2 regions of the Sporosarcina koreensis genome follow, and region 2 is predicted to be linked to the other one. Evidence: a T-box and tRNA genes for the amino acid it is inferred to sense, from the RefSeq annotation. Region 2 holds a T-box; the other holds one or more tRNA genes.

Region 1 (9,990 bases), on a different contig from region 2:
CTAAATTCAATACGGAGGACACTGCGCTCGACGTATGATTGCCGGCAGTTTGACGGACTCCTTTCGGATAGCCTGTCGTGCCTGAAGTATACATGATCGTAATCGTCCTTGACGGTTCCCATACCTTAGTAATTGAAAAGCTTTCCTCACCGCTTGATCCGATAGCAGCAAACGTAAGCTTTGGGGTGCTCAACTCATCGATTCGATCAACAAACTCATCATCGACAAGCAAGGTGGAAGCGTCACAATCATCTAATTGCCATGAGATTTCTTTCGAAGACAGCCTGCTGTTCAACATGACGATTTCGAGCCCAGCCAACAGACATCCGTGAATGATAAAAACCATCTCGGGCGTTGATCGGCCCAATAAGGCAATCCGATCCCCTTCATTCAACCCATTCCATCTTAATTTCCGTGCAATTAAAGATGCTTCATCTAAAAGCTGCTGGAATGTCCATCGCTTGTCTTCATAGGAGAGAGCCATCCGATTCGGGGTCAAATAAGCCCTTTGCAGCAACCAATTAGGTATCATACACTCACCTTCCTCGAATAGAAAAGCTGCCTAGTTGAACAGGCAGCTTGAATAATTTACTATGCTTACAATATTAAGGGAATCTTGGGAATTGGCCGAAGTCAGGTTTACGCTTCTCTTTGAATGCGTCGCGTCCCTCTTTCGCTTCTTCAGTTGTGTAATAAAGCAAAGTAGCGTCCCCAGCCATTTGTTGAAGACCAGCTAGTCCGTCCGTATCAGCATTCATTGCTGCTTTTAGGAAGCGGAGTGCAGTCGGGCTCATGGAGAGCATCTCTTCACACCATTGAACCGTTTCGTCTTCCAATTGCTCATAAGGGACAACTGTGTTTACGAGGCCCATATCCAATGCTTGTTGCGCATCGTATTGACGGCACAGGTACCAAATTTCTCTAGCTTTTTTATGGCCGACGATGCGAGCCAAGTAACCCGAGCCATATCCAGCGTCAAATGAACCTACTTTAGGTCCTGTTTGTCCAAAACGTGCATTGTCCGCGGCAATCGTTAAATCACATACGACATGCAACACATGACCGCCGCCGATTGCGTATCCCGCAACCATCGCTACTACAGGCTTCGGTATGACACGGATCAATCTTTGCAAGTCAAGGACGTTCAGACGTGGGATTTCGTCATCTCCGACATAACCTCCATGTCCACGGACAGATTGGTCGCCACCTGAGCAAAATGCCTTTTCACCTTCTCCTGTTAATATGATGACTCCGATGCTGCTATCATCCCGTGCTCGAGAAAAAGCATCGATCAGCTCCATTACAGTTTTAGGACGGAATGCATTGCGCACTTCAGGACGGTTGATCGTCACTTTTGCAATGCCGTTGTACTTCTCATATTTAATATCTTCATATGTACGGATTGTTTCCCATTGACGTGTCATGTTCTTCCTCCTCCATTATTATAGGTCTTGCAAATACTCCATAATCATTGTAGCAAACAATCGCGGTTTTTCCACGTGAATTGCATGTCCGGCGCCTGAAACGACAATGTGTCGCCATGCAGGAGATCGGTCATTCATTTCCTGGGCAATTGCTACAAATTTCGCATCCAGCTCGCCTGTTAGAAGAAGAACAGGATTTTGAATCGAATGAAGGGCTTCCCAATAGGATTCCTGGCTGCCAGTTCCGATACCAAGCAGGCTGTTTGCAAGTCCGGTTGCACTTTGTTGAAGTCTTTCATTCCGGATAGCCTGCCTTTTTTCCTCGGGAAGGCTTTTTTGAGATTCAAAAAGGGGAATACTTTCCCACTTATCAACAAAAGAGGCGATGCCTCTCTTCATTATCTTACTGGCGAGTGCTTTGTCCGCAGCTCTGCGTTCTGTCCGTGCTTGCTCATCCACCAAGCCCGGAGATGCACTTTCGAGGATCAAAGCCTGAACCCGCTTTGGATAACGCACCGTATAGGCGAGGGAAATGCGGCCGCCCATTGAGTAGCCGACCAAATAAAAGGAATCCAATTTCAATTGCTCAAAAAGGGCTTCCAAATCTTCAATCTGCTCCTCCATCGAATAGCGTTCCGGCTTGTCGGGAACGGTTGTTTTTCCGTGCCCCGTCAAGTCAATCGCAATTGTCCGATATTTCCCTTGCAGTTCATCCCGAACTTCCCTCCATGTGGCTGAAGTTCCTGTAAAACCGTGTAGAAAGACGACCTCGGGCAACTGTGGTTCTCCTTCAACTTCGACATAGAAGGACAGCCCTCGGACTGGAATCAATTCACTCATTCCCTTCCAGCCCCTTTACGACTTCGGCCCAATAGGCACGGTGGGCTTTCACATTCACCGGTCTGTTCGTGAACACTTCGATGATCCGGACGTCTTTCGTCTTTTCTTTTTGCAATTCTGCTTGGAATTCCTCCACCGTATGAACAGCAGCGTACTGTGCGTCATACATCGCCCCGATATGTCCGAACGTCAAGCCTGTCGGTGTGCCGAATAATTCTTCGAAATGGTTTTCGACACTCGCTTGTGGAAGATAGGAAAAAATTCCACCGCCATCGTTATTCAATATGACAATCGTTAGATTCGTCTTATGGAATCTCGATACGATCAACCCATTGACGTCATGTAAAAAGGACAAATCGCCAATAAGCAGGTACGTAGGCCTTTTTCGTGTCGCTTCGACGCCAAACGCCGTAGAAACGACACCATCAATCCCATTCGTTCCTCGATTGGAAAATATCGTGATATCCTTCTCCGTCTTGCAGAAAAATGTGTCGACATCACGGATTGGCATGCTGCTACCGCTGATCACATCACTGCCATCCGGAAGCATGTCGAATAACGTCTTCACAATGACCCCTTCATCCCCTGCGCTTCCCTGATACTTTAGGGTTTCGGTTTCAGCAAGTTGTTCAGCAGAAGACCATTGCTCACGATAGGAGGACGCTTCCTGCTGTTCTGGCACGTCATAGACAGACTCCGGCGAACATTGAAGATGATGTGTCACGACGCCAAGTGAATCCCGGAATTCCGGTGATTCATCCACAGCAATAAACACTTCCGGCCGGCATTTCTTCAAAAATAAAGACAATGGCTTCGAAACTGGCTGTGCACCGAAACGGATGACCGTGTCGGGAGCTGCATTCGACTTGAACAAGTCGCTTTTCAAAATCGCATCATAATGAGCGATGCACAATGTTCTGCAGTCTTCAGGAACTTCCGATCTCAAATTGGATAAAGGATCGCATAGCACGGGCCATTGCAATCGCTTTGCAAAGTTCCAGAATGCATCCTTATCAAATCCGACCGGCAATTCCCCGGCTATGACCAGTCCACTTTCCGCTTCTGAAAAGAGGGCGGATAGCGACTGTTTTTGAATAGCTGTCAGTTCAATTTCCCCATGGATCCGTTCAACGAACGTCGAGGCTTTTGATTTCCTATCAAAATCGATGAGCAGCGGCTCCCGTAACGGGATATTCAAATGGATCGGCCCCATCGGTTTTGTTAATGCAACGGAGACGGCGCGATTGACATGCCTTTCCAAAAACCAATCCAGCTCTTCATTATCCTCCGCAATTGGAAGGTCCACACTGAACTTCACATGCTTTCCATACATATTCAGTTGATCGATCGCCTGCGGTGCGCCAACGCCCCTCAATTCATGTGGACGGTCAGCCGTCAGGACAATGAGCGGAATGCGAGCATAGAACGCTTCGGTAATGGCAGGATGATAGTTAGAGGCCGCTGTTCCCGATGTACATAAAAGAACAACAGGCCGGCCGGATGCCTTCGCTAAACCTAGCGCAAAATATGCTGCCGACCGTTCATCGACTTGCATATAGGTCTGCATCTTGTCTGACGCAGCGAAAGCATAGGCTAGAGGCGTGGAACGGGAGCCTGGACTGATGACTGCCTCCTTCACGCCTGCCTGCAGCAATGTATCTGTCATCCGTAATACGTGGTCCGTCAAAATTCGTTGTTCATCCATTCAGCTTTCCTCCAAGCGCCCGCAATACCGGTCTGAATTTCACCCAAGTTTCGTCATATTCCAGTTCGGGAACGGAATCCGCAACGATTCCTCCCCCCGCGTATAGATATGCCCGGTCGCCGTCTAGCAGCGCAGAACGGATGGCCACGGCAAATTCCCCATTGCCTGAGGCATCAATCCAACCGATTGGAGCTGCGTAATAGCCTCTATCCATACCTTCCTCATGACGAATGATTTCCAAAGCGACATTCGTCGGAACCCCTCCAAGCGCCGGAGTCGGATGCAATGCCTCCACGAATGAGAAGATATCATTTTCCTGGCCAAGCGTACCCTGGACAGGCGTGTAGAGATGCTGGATATCTCTTATTTTCATCAGCTTCGGTGTTTTCGGAATGAGCACTTCGCTGCAATATTTATTAAACACATTTGAAATCATGCTGACGACGTGCTGATGCTCTTCCCGGTTTTTGCGATCCCCAAGAAGCTCCTCACCGAGTTCCCGGTCTTCCTGGGCGGATTTTCCGCGACGGATCGATCCGGCTACACATGCCGAGTAGGCTTTTCCATCTTTGATTTCGATTAGACGCTCAGGCGTTGCACCAAAGAACAGTGAACCCCCTCTTTGAAGCCCGAAGTGGTAGCTCTCCTGCTGTTCATTCGTAATGGCATGCAATGCTTTGACGTTATTGAAATCGCGTTCAAATTGAAGCTCAAGCGCTCTGGCAATGACGACCTTGTCAGCTTTGCCTTTCCGAATGGAGGCAGTGACGTTTTCCACTGCATCCAAATACTGCTTCTTACCCCGTTCTGTCGTAGCGACGACCTTATTATCATTCGCAAAATCAAACTCCTCCACCTGGGCGATGTGGATCAGTTTGTCGCGTTCTTCCCGTAGCCTTTCAAAATCCTCAGCGGCTTCTTTACAATCGGTGATCATATTGATCGAAACCATCGTCTTGCCTTCCTCGATTTTCAATTGAAATGAAGGCACAACGAAATAACCGGACGGGAATCCTTCCCACTCCGATTCCTTCCTGTTTTTCTCATCAAATGAAAACCCGCCGAATAGGACAGGATCGATATCTTTTTCTTCTTTTATGAGAATGGAACATAGCTGCTTCCATTGCTCCGATATATCCTTAAAACGGCTTCCCGCTTTTGCGGTTGCCAACGTATAGGCATGTCCAATCCCGACAAGCGTCAATGTCTTATCGGCATTTTGCCAGTAGAACCGTTTGTCTTTGTATTGCGAAGCGCCTGCTTCAAAAAAAGACAAGGGTGATATCCTTCCGACTTCGACAGTTTCCGTGAAGAAGCGCGTACTAGGAGATATCATCACTTTTTGTATTTCACGAACATCCGTCATCTTGTGACCCATCATTTTCTCTCCTTCATCTTCAATCCATCGTCTTGCAATGAAACACGTATTATTTTTTTTGTAGAAGAATGAGTTTCTTAGTTCCATTATACCGGAATATCGTGTTTCTCGCATAGATAATGCAAACAAGGATACCTCTTTCAGCCGTTTTGGAGTACAATGGATAACGGAAACACGAGGATAGGAGAGAATACATTGCAACATACTATTAAAGCTGATTCCGGATGGCGAATATGGTGGCAGCTTACGAGACCACATACTCTGACTGCGGCTTTCGCTCCGGTTTTCCTAGGAACAATGATTGCTTTGACTCACGGAAAATTACATTTTCCTTTATTTTTCGCCATGCTGATCGCCAGTCTTTTCATTCAGATGGCTACGAATATGTTCAATGAATACTACGACTTCAAACGGGGATTGGACAACGAAAACTCCGTCGGAATCGGAGGGACAATCGTCCGTAACGGCGTAAAGCCGAAAACCGTTTTGCAAATTGCGCTTGCGCTGTATGCTATATCCGTTCTGATCGGGATTTATATTTGCCTTGAGACCTCTTGGATGCTTGCACTCGTCGGAGCCATTTCAATGCTGATCGGCTACTTGTACACAGGCGGACCGATTCCGATCGCTTACACGCCTTTCGGAGAACTTGTATCCGGAGTAGTCATGGGCATGCTGCTGATCCTTATCGCCTTTTATATACAGACAGGCGTAGTGACGACAGACGCTGTTCTCATTTCGATTCCGAGCATGCTCCTCGTCGCTGCCATCATGATGGCAAACAACATCCGCGACTTGGAAGGTGATAAAGAAGGCGGCAGGAAGACGCTGGCCATCCTTGTAGGGAGATCCAATGCGATTACGATCCTTGCTTCATTCTTTATCGTTTCTTATTGCTGGATAATCATACTCATTGTTTTAGGATATCTTACCCCTTGGGCATTGCTCGTATTTCTGAGTGTACGTAAACCGATAAATGCCATTGCCACCTTCCGCGCTCATCTGCTTCCTTTACAGGTCATGCCTGCGATGAAGAATACGGCTGTGACAAATACTCTTTTCGGTTTATTGCTCGGTATCAGCATACTGATCGGACAATTTCTATAAGGTATCGATGGACTTGCAACTAGTTGCGAGTCCATTTTTTTGTCTGTATTTGTCTTCCATGTTTAGTTCATCGATTCAAAAGGAATTGAGATGATACAACGATTCATTATGAAGTCATTGTGCGATGAGCATACTAACGCAACTAACATAAAAGGATGTGCTGAACATGTTAACGGAGCAACAGAAAACAGAACTCAAGGAAAGTTTACTGGAAATGAAATCACAATTTCAGAAAACGGAAAATGAAACAGACATTCGGGATTCCGCACGGGAAGAAGTAGGAGAATTATCTACGTATGACAATCACCCTGCCGACATGGGCACGGAGCTATTTGAAAGGGAAAAGGATCTCGCTTTGAATGTGCACGCAGGCGATGAAGCCGGCAAAGTGGAGTATGCTTTGCAGGCTTTGAAGAATGGGACATACGGATATTGCGAAGAGTGTAAGAAGGAAATCCCATTCGAACGGCTGGAAGCGCTCCCTTATACAACATACTGCATTGATCATACGCCGGAACAGGATGTACCGGACGACAGACCATCGGAAGAGGATCGATTGATCATGGCCAATCCGAACTCATATGCAGACAGACGAGAGGGCATTTATAGGGACAGCCAGGACAGCTTTCAGGAAATAGCTAAATCGGGTACATCCGAAACACCATCCGATTTTATAGGAGATCATGATGACTATAATACTCTTTATGATGATGAAATATTGGACGGAGCGGCGGAAGAAGTGGAAGAGTTCGTCAGCACCGACATCACAGGCGAAAAGCGAGGATTTGTAAGATCAGATATATCTGAGGAATATGAAGGCAAATTAGACGATGAAGGATTGGAATCTCCTTTAGGGGATATTCCCTATCATCGCAGGGATAGTTATACGGGTGAGGAAAAGTGACGAGAGTGGAATACTCGTCAGAAAGCAGCGTGTCGGGGAATGCCTTCGCCCAAAGTGAGGCCTCATACGCCATACGCCCAAAGTGGACCATTTAGCGCCTATAATTGACCTTTAAGCGCCCAAAGCGGATCATTCTTCGCCCAATGTAGGTTTTCTTACGCCCAAAGCAGTCTGTTTTGCGTCCAATGTAGGACTTTGCGCGCCCAATCCAGGTCGTCACGTAATTAATTTGATACGAATAGAAAAAAACAGGCTAAGAAAAAATGCAACATTTTTTCTTAGCCTGTTTTTCATTTGAAACTAGTATGACCCCTACGGGATTCGAACCCGTGTTACCGCCGTGAAAGGGCGGTGTCTTAACCGCTTGACCAAGGGGCCAATCATATATGGCGGAGAAGGAGGGATTCGAACCCTCGCGCCGCTTTCGCGACCTACGCCCTTAGCAGGGGCGCCTCTTGAGCCTCTTGAGTACTTCCCCGTATAAAATTGGCTCCGCAGGTAGGACTCGAACCTACGACCGATCGGTTAACAGCCGATTGCTCTACCACTGAGCTACTGCGGAATATGATGGGCCTAAGTGGACTCGAACCACCGACCTCACGCTTATCAGGCGTGCGCTCTAACCAGCTGAGCTATAGGCCCATGGAGCGGGTGAAGGGAATCGAACCCTCATCATCAGCTTGGAAGGCTGAGGTTTTACCACTAAACTACACCCGCAAGGAATGGTGGCTCAGGACGGAATCGAACCGCCGACACAAGGATTTTCAGTCCTTTGCTCTACCGACTGAGCTACTGAGCCACATTGATTTGGTAAACTGATAATTTCTCTAGAGTCACTTAGAAATCTGCAATCATCAAATCGTATGTAATGAAAGAAAATGGCGGTCCCGACCGGGATCGAACCGGCGATCTCCTGCGTGACAGGCAGGCATGTTAACCGCTACACCACGGGACCTTTTGGTTGCGGGGGCAGGATTTGAACCTGCGACCTTCGGGTTATGAGCCCGACGAGCTACCACTGCTCCACCCCGCGATAATGTTAATACTTACTTCTTAATACTTGCTACGCTATTTGCATAAGAGACACCTTACGCTTCGCTGTCGGTGTTACTCGCATCCGTTGCTATGCTCGTTGCTCCACCCCGCGATAATGTTAGTTGTAGGAATTTCAAATCCTACTATTCAGTTGTATTCCATAACCACTTTTGCTGCTTTAAAAATATATGGCGGAGGAAGAGGGATTCGAACCCCCGCGGGCTTTAACACCCCTGTCGGTTTTCAAGACCGATCCCTTCAGCCAGGCTTGGGTATTCCTCCGTGATGACTATTCAAATAGTGGTGGACCTTGCAGGACTCGAACCTGCGACCGGACGGTTATGAGCCGTCTGCTCTAACCAACTGAGCTAAAGGTCCTTTTAGGATGGCGGCAGAGGGGATCGAACCCCCGACCTTACGGGTATGAACCGTACGCTCTAGCCAGCTGAGCTACGCCGCCAGGAAAAGTATTAAGATAATTGGTGGAGCCTAGCGGGATCGAACCGCTGACCTCCTGCGTGCAAGGCAGGCGCTCTCCCAGCTGAGCTAAGGCCCCATTTAAGAAGTGGTCGGGAAGACAGGATTCGAACCTGCGACCCCTTGGTCCCAAACCAAGTGCTCTACCAAGCTGAGCTACTTCCCGTATAATGGCGCGCCCGGAAGAATTCGAATCCACAACCTTCTGATCCGTAGTCAGACGCTCTATCCAATTGAGCTACGGGCGCATAATATGATAATTTTATTGGTGCCGAGAACCGGAATCGAACCGGTACGGTAGTCACCTACCGCAGGATTTTAAGTCCTGTGCGTCTGCCAGTTCCGCCACCCCGGCGCAAATAAATGGAGCGGAAGACGGGATTCGAACCCGCGACCCCGACCTTGGCAAGGTCGTATTCTACCACTGAACTACTTCCGCATTGAAAGTGCGGGTGAAGGGAGTCGAACCCCCACGCCTTACGGCACTAGATCCTAAGTCTAGCGTGTCTGCCAGTTCCACCACACCCGCATATTTGTATCAAGACAGAGAGTCAAGAAATGGTGAGCCATGCAGGATTCGAACCTGCGACCCTCTGATTAAAAGTCAGATGCTCTACCGACTGAGCTAATGGCTCATAAAAGTGGTGCCGGCGATAGGAGTCGAACCCACGACCTACTGATTACAAGTCAGTTGCTCTACCAACTGAGCTACACCGGCGATTTATTAGTTTGAAATATTATGGTGGAGGATGACGGGTTCGAACCGCCGACCCCCTGCTTGTAAGGCAGGTGCTCTCCCAGCTGAGCTAATCCTCCATGTTAAAATCGCGATAAGCTTCTCATTACTGCGTCAGCTTCATTCGATCAGTCAGTCACGTACTGTAGTACGCTCCTTCCCTCTCTCAATCGCTTCCTTGTCCTGTTCGCTTCTCCCGATTTTAACGGGGAGTTGCGATAAGCTTCTCGTTACTGCGTCTGCAGCATTAATGCTTGTCCATTTACTATGTAATGAATTGGTTCGGCCCGGCGACGTCCTACTCTCACAGGGGGAAGCCCCCTACTACCATCGGCGCTGAAGAGCTTAACTTCCGTGTTCGGTATGGGAACGGGTGTGACCTCT
Region 2 (9,990 bases):
TTCGGCGCACGTATGCGTACACGGATGAGGCGGCAGATGTGCTTGAGTGGAACGGCGCGATGATCGATATGAAGCGAGGCGTCATCCGAGCGAAAGGCAATGAAGTGGAATTGACAAAAAATGAGTTTTTCATTTTAGCTGTGCTTGTCCAAGCGAAAGACGAAATCGTGTCACGCGACGAGCTGATCCGCAAATTATGGGATGATGAGCGATTCGTCAACGACAACACGCTGACGGTCAATGTGACGCGGCTGCGCCAAAAGCTTGCGGACATCGGACTTGGTGACGCGATTCACACAAAAAAAGGCATGGGGTATATGGCGGTCAGCCTGTAGGGGGGATTCGATGTTCATGGCATATCTGAGAGACATGAAAAGCTGGATACTGTTGTTCATCGGTTCAATTGTATTGACGGACTTATTGGTTTTAATTGATAAGGGACTGGCAATGAGGACGGGATCTCTTATCTACCTCAACCTGCTGCTCATGGCGCTCTTCATTTCATTCCTCTTATGGCGCTTCAAAAAAGAGACGCAATACATGAGAGGGCTCCAGCATCAAGCGGAGGACCGTTCACGGGATTGGCAGGAAGGACTGCCGGAACCGCTTTTCAATCGAGACGAAACAATCAACGATCTGCTGCAGCAAGTTGCACAAGATCATTTGAAGAAGTTGTCGGAAATGAATGCCGCCAACCTTATGGAAAGCGATTATACCGCGGCTTGGGTGCACGAAGTGAAGGCGCCGCTCACATCGATGAAAATGACGATCGATGCGAATCGGCAAGATCCGGCCATCCGGAAAGTCGAGTCCGATTGGCTCCGTGTCCATTTACTCATCGACCGGCAGCTATATATTTCACGTTTGCCGTCGCTCAATACGGATTATGTATTGGAGAAAATTGAAGTGCAGCAGCTCATCACACCGGAAATCCGCGAGCTTCGATCTTGGTGCATCGAGAAAAATATCGCGGTTGAACTCGAAGGCGAGGAGAGGGAAGTACTCACGGACAGCAAATGGTGTCGCTTCATCATCCGCCAATTGTTGACGAACGCTGTGAAATACAGTCCGGACGGGGGCACCATCTGCATTAAGGCAGTCCATACAACGGAGGGACATCCGGTTTTATCCATCAAAGACGCAGGTCCGGGAATCCCGTCTCACGATTTGCCCCGTATTTTCGACAAAGGGTTCACCGGGGGCACGGGAAGGCTTCATAATGCGGCGACGGGACTCGGTTTGTATCTTGCCCAACAAGTGGCTAAGAAAATCGGGATTTCCCTGTCGGCGCAATCTGGAATGAACGAAGGAACGACGATGAACATGACGTTTTCAACCGAAAATGAATTCGACGCAACCCGAACGTGACAATAATGTCACATTGGCCGGCCTGTTTGTCATCTGAATCGCACGACGGGAAAAAGTCCGCCCGATACAATTAAGGTACAGCAAACAGGGAGGGGACAATGATGGAACAACATAAAACAGTTTTACACGCACGGAATGTCCGCAAATCGTTCGGGACTCGCGGCAATGTGCAACAAGTATTGAAAGGAATCGACCTACGTGTGATGGAAGGGGAGTTCGTCGGGATCATGGGCGCATCGGGTGCCGGGAAAACGACGCTGTTGAATGTCCTCGCGACGATCGACCGTACGACGGAAGGGTCGATTCTCATTGGAGATGCTGATATTTCGAAGATGAAGGACAGGGAACTATCCGCATTCAGGCGCGATAAATTAGGGTTCATCTTCCAAGATTATAATCTCCTCGATACATTGACAGTGAAGGAGAATATCCTGTTGCCGGTGTCGCTCGGCAAAATGAAAAAGCGGGTGGCGGAAGACCAATTCAAATCAATCGCAGATATTTTAGGCATCAAGGAATTGGCGGATAAATATCCACACGAAATCTCCGGCGGTCAAAAACAGCGGACGTCTGCAGCGCGGGCGCTCATTAACAAGCCGTCGATGGTGTTCGCGGATGAACCGACAGGCGCGCTTGACTCGAAATCGGCGTCATCCTTGCTCGGGACTTTGGAAGACGTCAATAAACAACGTGGCGTCACGATCATGATGGTGACGCATGACCCCGTCGCATCGAGCTATTGCAGCCGGGTTGTCTTCCTGAAAGACGGCAACATCTACTCGGAGCTGTACCGCGGCGACAAAACGAGACAGGCCTTCTTCCAGGAAATCCTGAATGTGCAAGGTGTCCTCGGGGGTGACAGCGTTGACGCTCTTTGACCTTGTCATCCGCAGCATGCGGAAAAACATCAAGCATTACTATCTCTACTTTTTCGCGCTTATTTTAAGCGTCGTCCTGTATTTCGTTTTTGCGACTTTGCAGCATGACCCGTCGGTTGTGGCGCGATCAGGCGGCAGCATGGGTGCGGCGTTCAAAGTGGCAGGAATTCTATTATTATTCATCGCAGGAATTTTCGTTGTCTATGCGAATGCGATTTTCTTGAAAAGAAGGAGCCGTGAAATCGGGCTCTATCAATTGATTGGCCTGACGAAAGGTTCTGTCTCGCGTTTGTTGATCATCGAAAACGCTTTGCTAAGCGCAGGAGCTTTGGCGATCGGGATTGGCGCGGGAATTCTTGTATCACGCGTGTTTTTATTGTTGTTAATGAAGCTCATCGGATTCGACGGTTTTATTGAAGTGACGTTCTCGACGGCGGCAGTCATCCAGACGGTCATTGTATTCCTTGGAATTACGATTCTTACATCGATGCAAATGCTCGTTGCGGTCTACCGCAATACGTTGCTTGGATTATTCAATGCAGAGAAAACCGGCGAGCATCCGAAGAAGCCGAAAGCATTCAGATCAACCTTTCTAGCAATTTTAGGGATGGCACTCATCGCATTCGGTTACTGGTTATCCGGACGGATGTTGAATGCCTGGCTGCTCATCAATATGATCGTCGTTTTGGCTTCAACAATCCTCGGTACGTATTTATTGTTCCGCGTCGCGATCAGCTGGGTGCTTTATCAAATCCGCAAAAGAAAGCAAGGCCATCTCGGACTGTATAACAGCTTGTCGCTTGCGCCGATCATGCATCGGATGAAGGGGAATGCGAATTCATTGACGATCATTACAGTATTGTCCGCAATGACGCTGACAATGTTGGCGGGCGTGTACTCCCTTTATTATTCAACGGAAAAGGAAGTCCGCCTGATTTATCCGTTTGATTTTTCATTTGATGATTTTTGGTATGAAGACGGTCAAGGCTCTGCAGAGAAATTCATCGGCGAACTGGATAAGCAAGAGATTACGTATACGTCTGCAACAGTTGAAACGCTGGAAGTGGACGGGGAATTTGAAGGTGGCAGTGTATCGGAATTGATGTCCAATTCGTTTGGGGCAAAAATAATAAGCGACAAACAATTGCAGCAAGCGGGAGTGGATATTCAAATTCCCCATTCCGATGCCGCGTACCTTTATGATGCGAGTATCTATTGGTTGTTGAAAACGATGGAAGTTCCATTCAATGTCAAATTATCGAATGCAGAAATAGAATCTGACATGAAAGTTGTGAAAGTGAACGAAGGAAATGCATTGAATTCTGCAGCGGCGACTCAACTTATTGTAAAAGATGAATTTTATCAAGAATTAAAAGCTCTATTTCTGAATGATGAAAATGAGTGGCGCATTTTAAACACCTACGCCATCGATGTGTTGGAACGAGATCAGCTTGCCGAAGCTTCCGCGATTTTCAAGCGAATGAATGAGGAAGATGAACAGCACGGATTTGATTACTATTCCCAATACGCTTCGGGCATGGAGAATAATGGCCTATTCATTTTCATCTCCGGTTTCTTGGGGCTCGTGTTCCTCATTTCGACAGGCAGCATTTTATACTTTAAGCAAATGACGGAAGCGGAGCAGGAGAAAAGCAGCTATGCAACGTTGCGCCAACTGGGCTTCACCGTGCAGGACATTATGCGCGGCATCGTCCGTAAGCAAGTATTCGTCTTCGGCTTGCCGTTGCTGATTGGCTTGCTGCACTCGATTTTTGCGATAAAAGCGGCATCCTTCATGTTCATGTCCGACATTACATTGCCCGCATCCATCGCCATGGGCATCTATGCGTTGATTTATCTCGTGTTCGCATTTTTGACGGTCGGATATTATCGGAAGACGGTGAAGGCTGCGCTTTGATTGGCGAAAAGCCTGTGAAAAATGACGATTCGGTGGTAAAGTGCTGAGAGTCGGTGGTAAACTCGCCCTAATCGGTGGTAAAGTGCCGAGAATCGGTGGTAAACTCGCCCGAATCGGTGGTAAAGTGCCCAAAGTCGGTGGTAAACCGCCCTAAGTCGGTGATAACCAATCCAAGCAATCGAGCCCATGCCGACTCGGTTGCTTTTCTTCTTGAAGCAGGTGATTTCCAAGGATGAAAAGGGTAGAGAGTTGGAGACTCGTGAATTGGAAGGAGTGTTTTTGATGCGTGTATTGGAGTGGCTCGTCGGGCCGGCGAATGATTTTATTTGGACTTATATATTGATTGGTCTTCTACTTGTCATCGGTCTTTATTTTACTCTTCGGACGAAGTTTGTCCAAATTCGCCTTTTCGGGGAGATGTTCCGTCTCATCTTCGAGAAGAAGGAGGGCGACCATGGAGTTTCGGCGTTTCAGGCGTTCACAATCAGTGCTGCTTCGCGGGTCGGAACGGGAAATGTCACCGGCGTGGCGCTTGCCATTGGAATTGGCGGGCCGGGCGCCGTTTTCTGGATGTGGGTGATCGCCGTCATCGGCATGGCGACGGCGTTCGTGGAAAGCGCGCTAGCACAAGTGTATAAAGTGCGGGACAGCGATACATTCCGCGGAGGGCCGGCATATTACATGGAGAAGGCGCTAGGCCTTCGGAAGCTCGGAATCGTTTTCGCGATTCTCCTGACGATGTGTTTTGGATTCATTTTCAACTCGGTCCAATCGAACACGATCAGTCAATCGTTCAATGATGTTTTCAATATTCCTTATTGGGCAGTCGGTTTGATACTCGTCATTTTGACGGCGGTCATCATTTTCGGCGGTGTGAAGCGGATCGTGAAAGTGACGCAAGCGATTGTTCCGATCATGGCAACGTTTTATATTCTTATCGCTTTATTTGTCGTCATCATAAATATTACGGAAGTGCCCGCTATGATTGCCTTGATTTTCGAGCATGCTTTCGGCATTAAGGAAATGGCTGGAGGTGGTGTCGGGGCAGCTATGATGCAGGGGATCCGGCGTGGTTTATTCTCGAATGAGGCTGGGATGGGGAGTGTGCCGAACGCTGCTGCAACGGCGAGTGCCACGCACCCGGCGAAGCAAGGTCTTGTTCAAAGCCTTGGCGTTTTTTTCGATACGATCATCATTTGTTCAGCGACCGCATTCATCATTATTCTTGCGGGCCTATATGACAAAGGAGAGGAGAGCGGCATTTTGCTGACGCAGTCCTCCATGGCCGTTCATGTCGGTTCTTGGGCGCCCTATTTTGTCGCAATCGCAATCTTGTTCTTCGCGTTTAGCTCGATCATCGGGAATTACTATTACGGTGAAACGAACATCGAGTTCATCAATGCGCATAAGTCGTGGATGACGTTTTACCGAATTGCGGTTCTTGTAATGGTCATGTTCGGTGCAATGGCAAAAGTGGATATCGTCTGGAGCATGGCGGACTTGTTCATGGGCCTTATGGCAATCATAAATCTTCTCGTCATCCTTCTTCTCGGAAAAGTCGCTTTCCACGTGTTGGATGATTATACGAAGCAGCGGAAACAAGGGAAGAATCCCGTGTTTAAAGCGGATCCTAGTTTGAAAGGTGCCGAATGTTGGAAGGATAAATGAATTGAAAGCAATCGTCCCGCCAGTGAATGGTGGAACGATTGCTTTTTACTTTGTACTTACATCTCTTCAGGCGCTCTCATGCCAAGCAGGCGCAATGATTCTTTCAATACGATGATGACACATTCGGTTAGCGCAGTTCGGTATGCCTTGTTTGCGGAGTCGGACAAGACTTGCACATTCCCATAAAACGAGTTAAACGCTTGGGCGAGGTCAACCGCGTATTTTGCGATGACGGAAGGATCCAATTCGTCGTTCGCGCGCTTGACTGCTTGCGGGAATTGGCTCAGCAGTTTGACGATATCCCATTCGTGATCGTTCACTTCGTTAATCGCGAACTCGTCGGTTGCTCCCGCTTTCCGCACGATGGAGTTCGCTCGCGCATGCGCATATTGGACATATGGACCCGTTTCGCCTTCTGTCTGAAGCATTGTTTCAAGATCGAATTCGATGTCATGCTTCCGATGCTGTTTCAAGTCGCTGAAAAGGATGGCGCCGACTCCGACAGCTTCTGCCACTTCGGATTGATTGGCAAGCGCCGGATTCTTCTCCTGAATGTTTTTCTGTGCGAGTGCAATCGCTTCTTTCAAGACTTCCTCAAGCAGGACAATCTTGCCTTTCCGCGTCGACATCTTCTTGCCGCCTTGCAAGATGAGCCCGAATGGTACGTGAACGATGTCGTTCGCCCATTCATGGCCCATTTTGTTGAGCACTTTCTTTACTTGTGTGAAGTGGAGGCTTTGTTCATTCCCGACGACGTAAATGGATTTGACGAAGTCGTACTTGTTTTTTCGATCGATGGCAGCAGCCAAATCACGTGTTGCGTACAACGTCGCTCCATCCGATTTTTTAATCAAACAAGGAGGCATGCCGTCTTCCATTTCCACGACCATGGCACCGTCCGATTCGACCAATAGCCCCTTGTCTTCGAGTTCTTGCACGACCGGTTCCATTTTGTCGTTGTAATACGCCTCTCCGTTATAGGAATCAAAGGAGACGCCGAGCAAATCATAAATCCTTTGGAATTCTTTCAATGACTCGGTTTTGAACCATTCCCACAGAGCGAGTGCGTCGGCATCGCCGTCCTCAAGTACTTTGAATGCGGCGCGTCCTTCATCGTTCAAGGAAGGATCCGCCTCTGCTTCTTCGTGAAAACGGATGTACAGATTCAGTAATGTCTTGATGGGCTCTTTACGGACATCTTCCTCGTTGCCCCATTTCCGGTACGCGGTGAGCAACTTCCCGAATTGCGTGCCCCAATCACCGATGTAGTTGATTTTCACCGGCTGGTAGCCATTTCCCTCGAGCAATAAAGCGATGGAATTCCCGATGACTGTTGAGCGCAGATGCCCCATCGAAAACGGTTTTGCGATATTTGGCGAGGATAGATCGATTGTCACCACTCCGCCGTTGCCTTCATTGGATGATCCGTATGCGGCGGATTGCTTAAGGATTGTTTGAAGGAGCGAATCGGCGATAACTTCCCGATCCATGAAAAGATTGACGTACCCATTCACGGCTTCTGCTTTGCGGATCAACGGGTGCTTAACGGAACTCGCAATTTCTTCCGCGATGGCAACGGGGGATTTCCGCAAGACTTTTGCGAACGGAAAACAAGGCAATGCAAAATCGCCTAATTTTGAATTGGCCGGCCGCTCCAGCATATGCTCCTCCAATTGGATTGGGCTGACTGTCTGTAAAGCTTGTAAAATATCGTTTTTCATTTATATGAACCCCTTTTCAGGAAAAATAAAAAGCCTTCAATCTCAATAAATGAGACGAAAGCTTGTTCCGCGGTACCACTCAAATTGCCCCTGTCATGTATGGATAGAGGCCCCTTTCTCCTAACGGCGAGTCACCGGCTTCTCCTACTTCATTCAGAAAAGCATCTCCGAAGTGCGCTTCATGAATCCACCCCGCCAGGCTCCCACCAACCCCGGCTCGCTACAGAAGTTCCGACCCATTACTCTCTTCGTCATCGATATTGTAGTTGAATGTATCAAATTGGAGGCTAGGTGTCAATAGGGAATTGTCGAAACTTTTACACGACTCATTCGTCTAACTTAATAAGCGGGAGGTATCGGAATGAAAAATATCTTATCAACTTTGTTTATCGCTGCTTTATTGTTGGGAGGATGTGGAACGGATGCATCACCGAAAAATGCTGCGGTTGAAGATGGCGAGTGGCCAACGTTGAAAAAAGTGAGTGGACGTGAAATCATTGCCGAACTGCAGCAAACCGTTGAAGAGACGCCTAAACGGGACGAGAGGGCGACTATAGAAACGCCCCCTGGGGTTGAGGAGCCTTCGAAAGAAACGGTGGAAGATCTAAATGTCAAAGCAATTGAAGGGCTCGCTGTCTTCGAGGCGGTGGAAAAAGTTTACGGCGAGGGTGGGATTCATCATGAAGGCGTCATCTTCAATGAATATCAAACGGGAGGTGCTGATCAATCCGGCGTGTGGATCGGGATCAAGGAGCCGGATGAACGTGTTCAACAATTACTTGATCTATTACAGCCACAAGTGGATGCAGGCGAAATTCTAGCGGAAGCGATTTATATCTTCCGTAGCCCTCATACGGAAAAGGAACTTTATGATCAACAGGAGGAAGTTGCGGAAGTATTGAAAGGCATCGAATCGGAGCTGGGATCTTTCAACCTTTACGTCAATGTCAAAACAGGTGATATTGATGTCACCCATGATTTCCTGAAACCGGAGCAACAAGAGGAGTTGCGGAATTTATTCGCCGACTATACGATCAATTTCGAGCAAGATGGAAGGATGGTCGCGGAGCCGGGGGAATCAACCCTTATTGCTCCTGAACAAACATACACGGATACTCCGGTGAGTGAAGGTGGATTCGTATTGGCCGCCGGCGATGGAAAAATTTTTGTAGCAGGCGGAACTGAAGACCCTGTCTTTTACAAATTCCCGGAAGCCGACAAATTGAAAGTCGGCCAGCGTGTGAATGTGGAAGCATCAGGAATGATTTCGAAATCGTATCCTGGACATGGAACTGCAAAGTTTGTGGAAGTTTTGCCGGACTATAAGCCGGCGAATGCAAAGCTTTCCGAGTCACAAGCTGTAGCGAAAGCAATGGACATAGCCGGTGAGAAATTGTCGAATGGCTTTGTTCTGATCGAGGAAGTTACGTTTGATGAAAATGAAAAGAAGTGGGTATTCAAGTTTTGGCCGGATGACGGGGAAGGGACGTTGGAAGTTGAGGATCAATAGAAGTTTGAGAAACCGTCACTTGTTGGCGGTTTTTTTAAAGGGGAAAAGTGTACGAACGGTGATAAATGCTGCTTGAGTGGTGATAAACCTCGGATGAGCGGTGATAATGGTTGTCTAAGCGGTGAAAAACTCCTTCTAATTGGTGGTAAAGTGTGCCTGAACGGTGATAAACGATTTTGGAACAAAAAATGCGTAACGTTAACTAGGGTTGCCCGTCTAATTTATTGACTGGGAGGTTTTGGAATGAAATATAGAATGTCTTTGATAACGGTAAGTGCTGTTTTATTGCTAGGAGGATGTGGAACGGCTGGCTCGGGTGCAACCCTGAAAAATGGTGCGGTTGAGGAGAGCGGATGGAAGACGTTGAAAAAAGTGAGTGGACGCGAAGTCATTGCTGAATTGAAGCAAACAGTTAAAGAATCGCCTAAACGGGACAAGGCAGCTGCTGCACAAACGGAAAGCTATGAATACAAAGAGGGATTATACGGAGAACCGAATCCAGAATTGGCGGAGGATATGGCGGTGCAGGCAATCGAGGGACCGATCGCAATAGAGGCGATGGAGAAGGTCTATGGCGGCCACGAAAGTTTCGAAAACGAAGGCATCCTCTTTTTTGAAAATCAAATGAGTGGTGCGGAGCAATCCGGCATTTGGATCGGCGTGAAGGAGCCGGATGAGCGTGTGCAAAAGTTGCTTGATGAGCTGCAACCGAAAGTGGATGCAGGCGAAATCCTAGCGGAGCCGATCTATATTTTCCGTAGCCCGCATACACAAAAGGAACTGCATGAACAACAGGATGAAGTCGGACTAGCGCTGAAAGGGATGAGATCGGAACGGGGGTCATATGGATTATCGGTTAATACAATTACTGGAGTCGTGGAAATCAGCCATGACTTTCTGAAACCAGCGCAGCAAAAGGAACTGGAG

The links. The T-box of region 2 lies ahead of argS (arginine--tRNA ligase). A T-box ahead of a tRNA ligase gene usually reads a tRNA of that ligase, here a tRNA-Arg.
Region 1: it encodes a tRNA-Arg, which carries the amino acid that the T-box ahead of argS (arginine--tRNA ligase) is inferred to sense. The anticodon was not compared.

The regions. Positions count from the first base shown of each region.
Region 1 is NZ_JBHSNP010000008.1:122,018-132,007, forward strand. It holds gene ACFPTP_RS03665 (o-succinylbenzoate--CoA ligase) at 1-532, opposite strand, end outside; gene menB (1,4-dihydroxy-2-naphthoyl-CoA synthase) at 606-1,424, opposite strand; gene menH (2-succinyl-6-hydroxy-2,4-cyclohexadiene-1-carboxylate synthase) at 1,443-2,264, opposite strand; gene menD (2-succinyl-5-enolpyruvyl-6-hydroxy-3-cyclohexene-1-carboxylic-acid synthase) at 2,257-3,969, opposite strand; gene ACFPTP_RS03685 (isochorismate synthase) at 3,962-5,347, opposite strand; gene ACFPTP_RS03690 (1,4-dihydroxy-2-naphthoate polyprenyltransferase) at 5,543-6,454, shown strand; gene ACFPTP_RS03695 (TraR/DksA C4-type zinc finger protein) at 6,621-7,358, shown strand; tRNA gene ACFPTP_RS03700 (tRNA-Glu) at 7,665-7,736, opposite strand; tRNA gene ACFPTP_RS03705 (tRNA-Ser) at 7,746-7,836, opposite strand; tRNA gene ACFPTP_RS03710 (tRNA-Asn) at 7,846-7,920, opposite strand; tRNA gene ACFPTP_RS03715 (tRNA-Ile) at 7,927-8,000, opposite strand; tRNA gene ACFPTP_RS03720 (tRNA-Gly) at 8,002-8,075, opposite strand; tRNA gene ACFPTP_RS03725 (tRNA-Phe) at 8,082-8,157, opposite strand; tRNA gene ACFPTP_RS03730 (tRNA-Asp) at 8,238-8,313, opposite strand; tRNA gene ACFPTP_RS03735 (tRNA-Met) at 8,317-8,391, opposite strand; tRNA gene ACFPTP_RS03740 (tRNA-Ser) at 8,583-8,675, opposite strand; tRNA gene ACFPTP_RS03745 (tRNA-Ile) at 8,695-8,771, opposite strand; tRNA gene ACFPTP_RS03750 (tRNA-Met) at 8,780-8,853, opposite strand; tRNA gene ACFPTP_RS03755 (tRNA-Ala) at 8,874-8,949, opposite strand; tRNA gene ACFPTP_RS03760 (tRNA-Pro) at 8,960-9,036, opposite strand; tRNA gene ACFPTP_RS03765 (tRNA-Arg) at 9,042-9,118, opposite strand; tRNA gene ACFPTP_RS03770 (tRNA-Leu) at 9,137-9,225, opposite strand; tRNA gene ACFPTP_RS03775 (tRNA-Gly) at 9,235-9,309, opposite strand; tRNA gene ACFPTP_RS03780 (tRNA-Leu) at 9,318-9,399, opposite strand; tRNA gene ACFPTP_RS03785 (tRNA-Lys) at 9,430-9,505, opposite strand; tRNA gene ACFPTP_RS03790 (tRNA-Thr) at 9,513-9,588, opposite strand; tRNA gene ACFPTP_RS03795 (tRNA-Val) at 9,611-9,686, opposite strand; rRNA gene rrf (5S ribosomal RNA) at 9,892-9,990, opposite strand, start outside.
Region 2 is NZ_JBHSNP010000029.1:354,053-364,042, reverse strand. It holds gene ACFPTP_RS17540 (response regulator transcription factor) at 1-335, shown strand, start outside; gene ACFPTP_RS17535 (sensor histidine kinase) at 352-1,368, shown strand; gene ACFPTP_RS17530 (ABC transporter ATP-binding protein) at 1,470-2,246, shown strand; gene ACFPTP_RS17525 (FtsX-like permease family protein) at 2,224-4,164, shown strand; gene ACFPTP_RS17520 (alanine/glycine:cation symporter family protein) at 4,447-5,832, shown strand; gene argS (arginine--tRNA ligase) at 5,889-7,553, opposite strand; T-box leader at 7,601-7,817, opposite strand; gene ACFPTP_RS17510 (DUF3221 domain-containing protein) at 7,915-9,063, shown strand; gene ACFPTP_RS17505 (DUF3221 domain-containing protein) at 9,307-9,990, shown strand, end outside.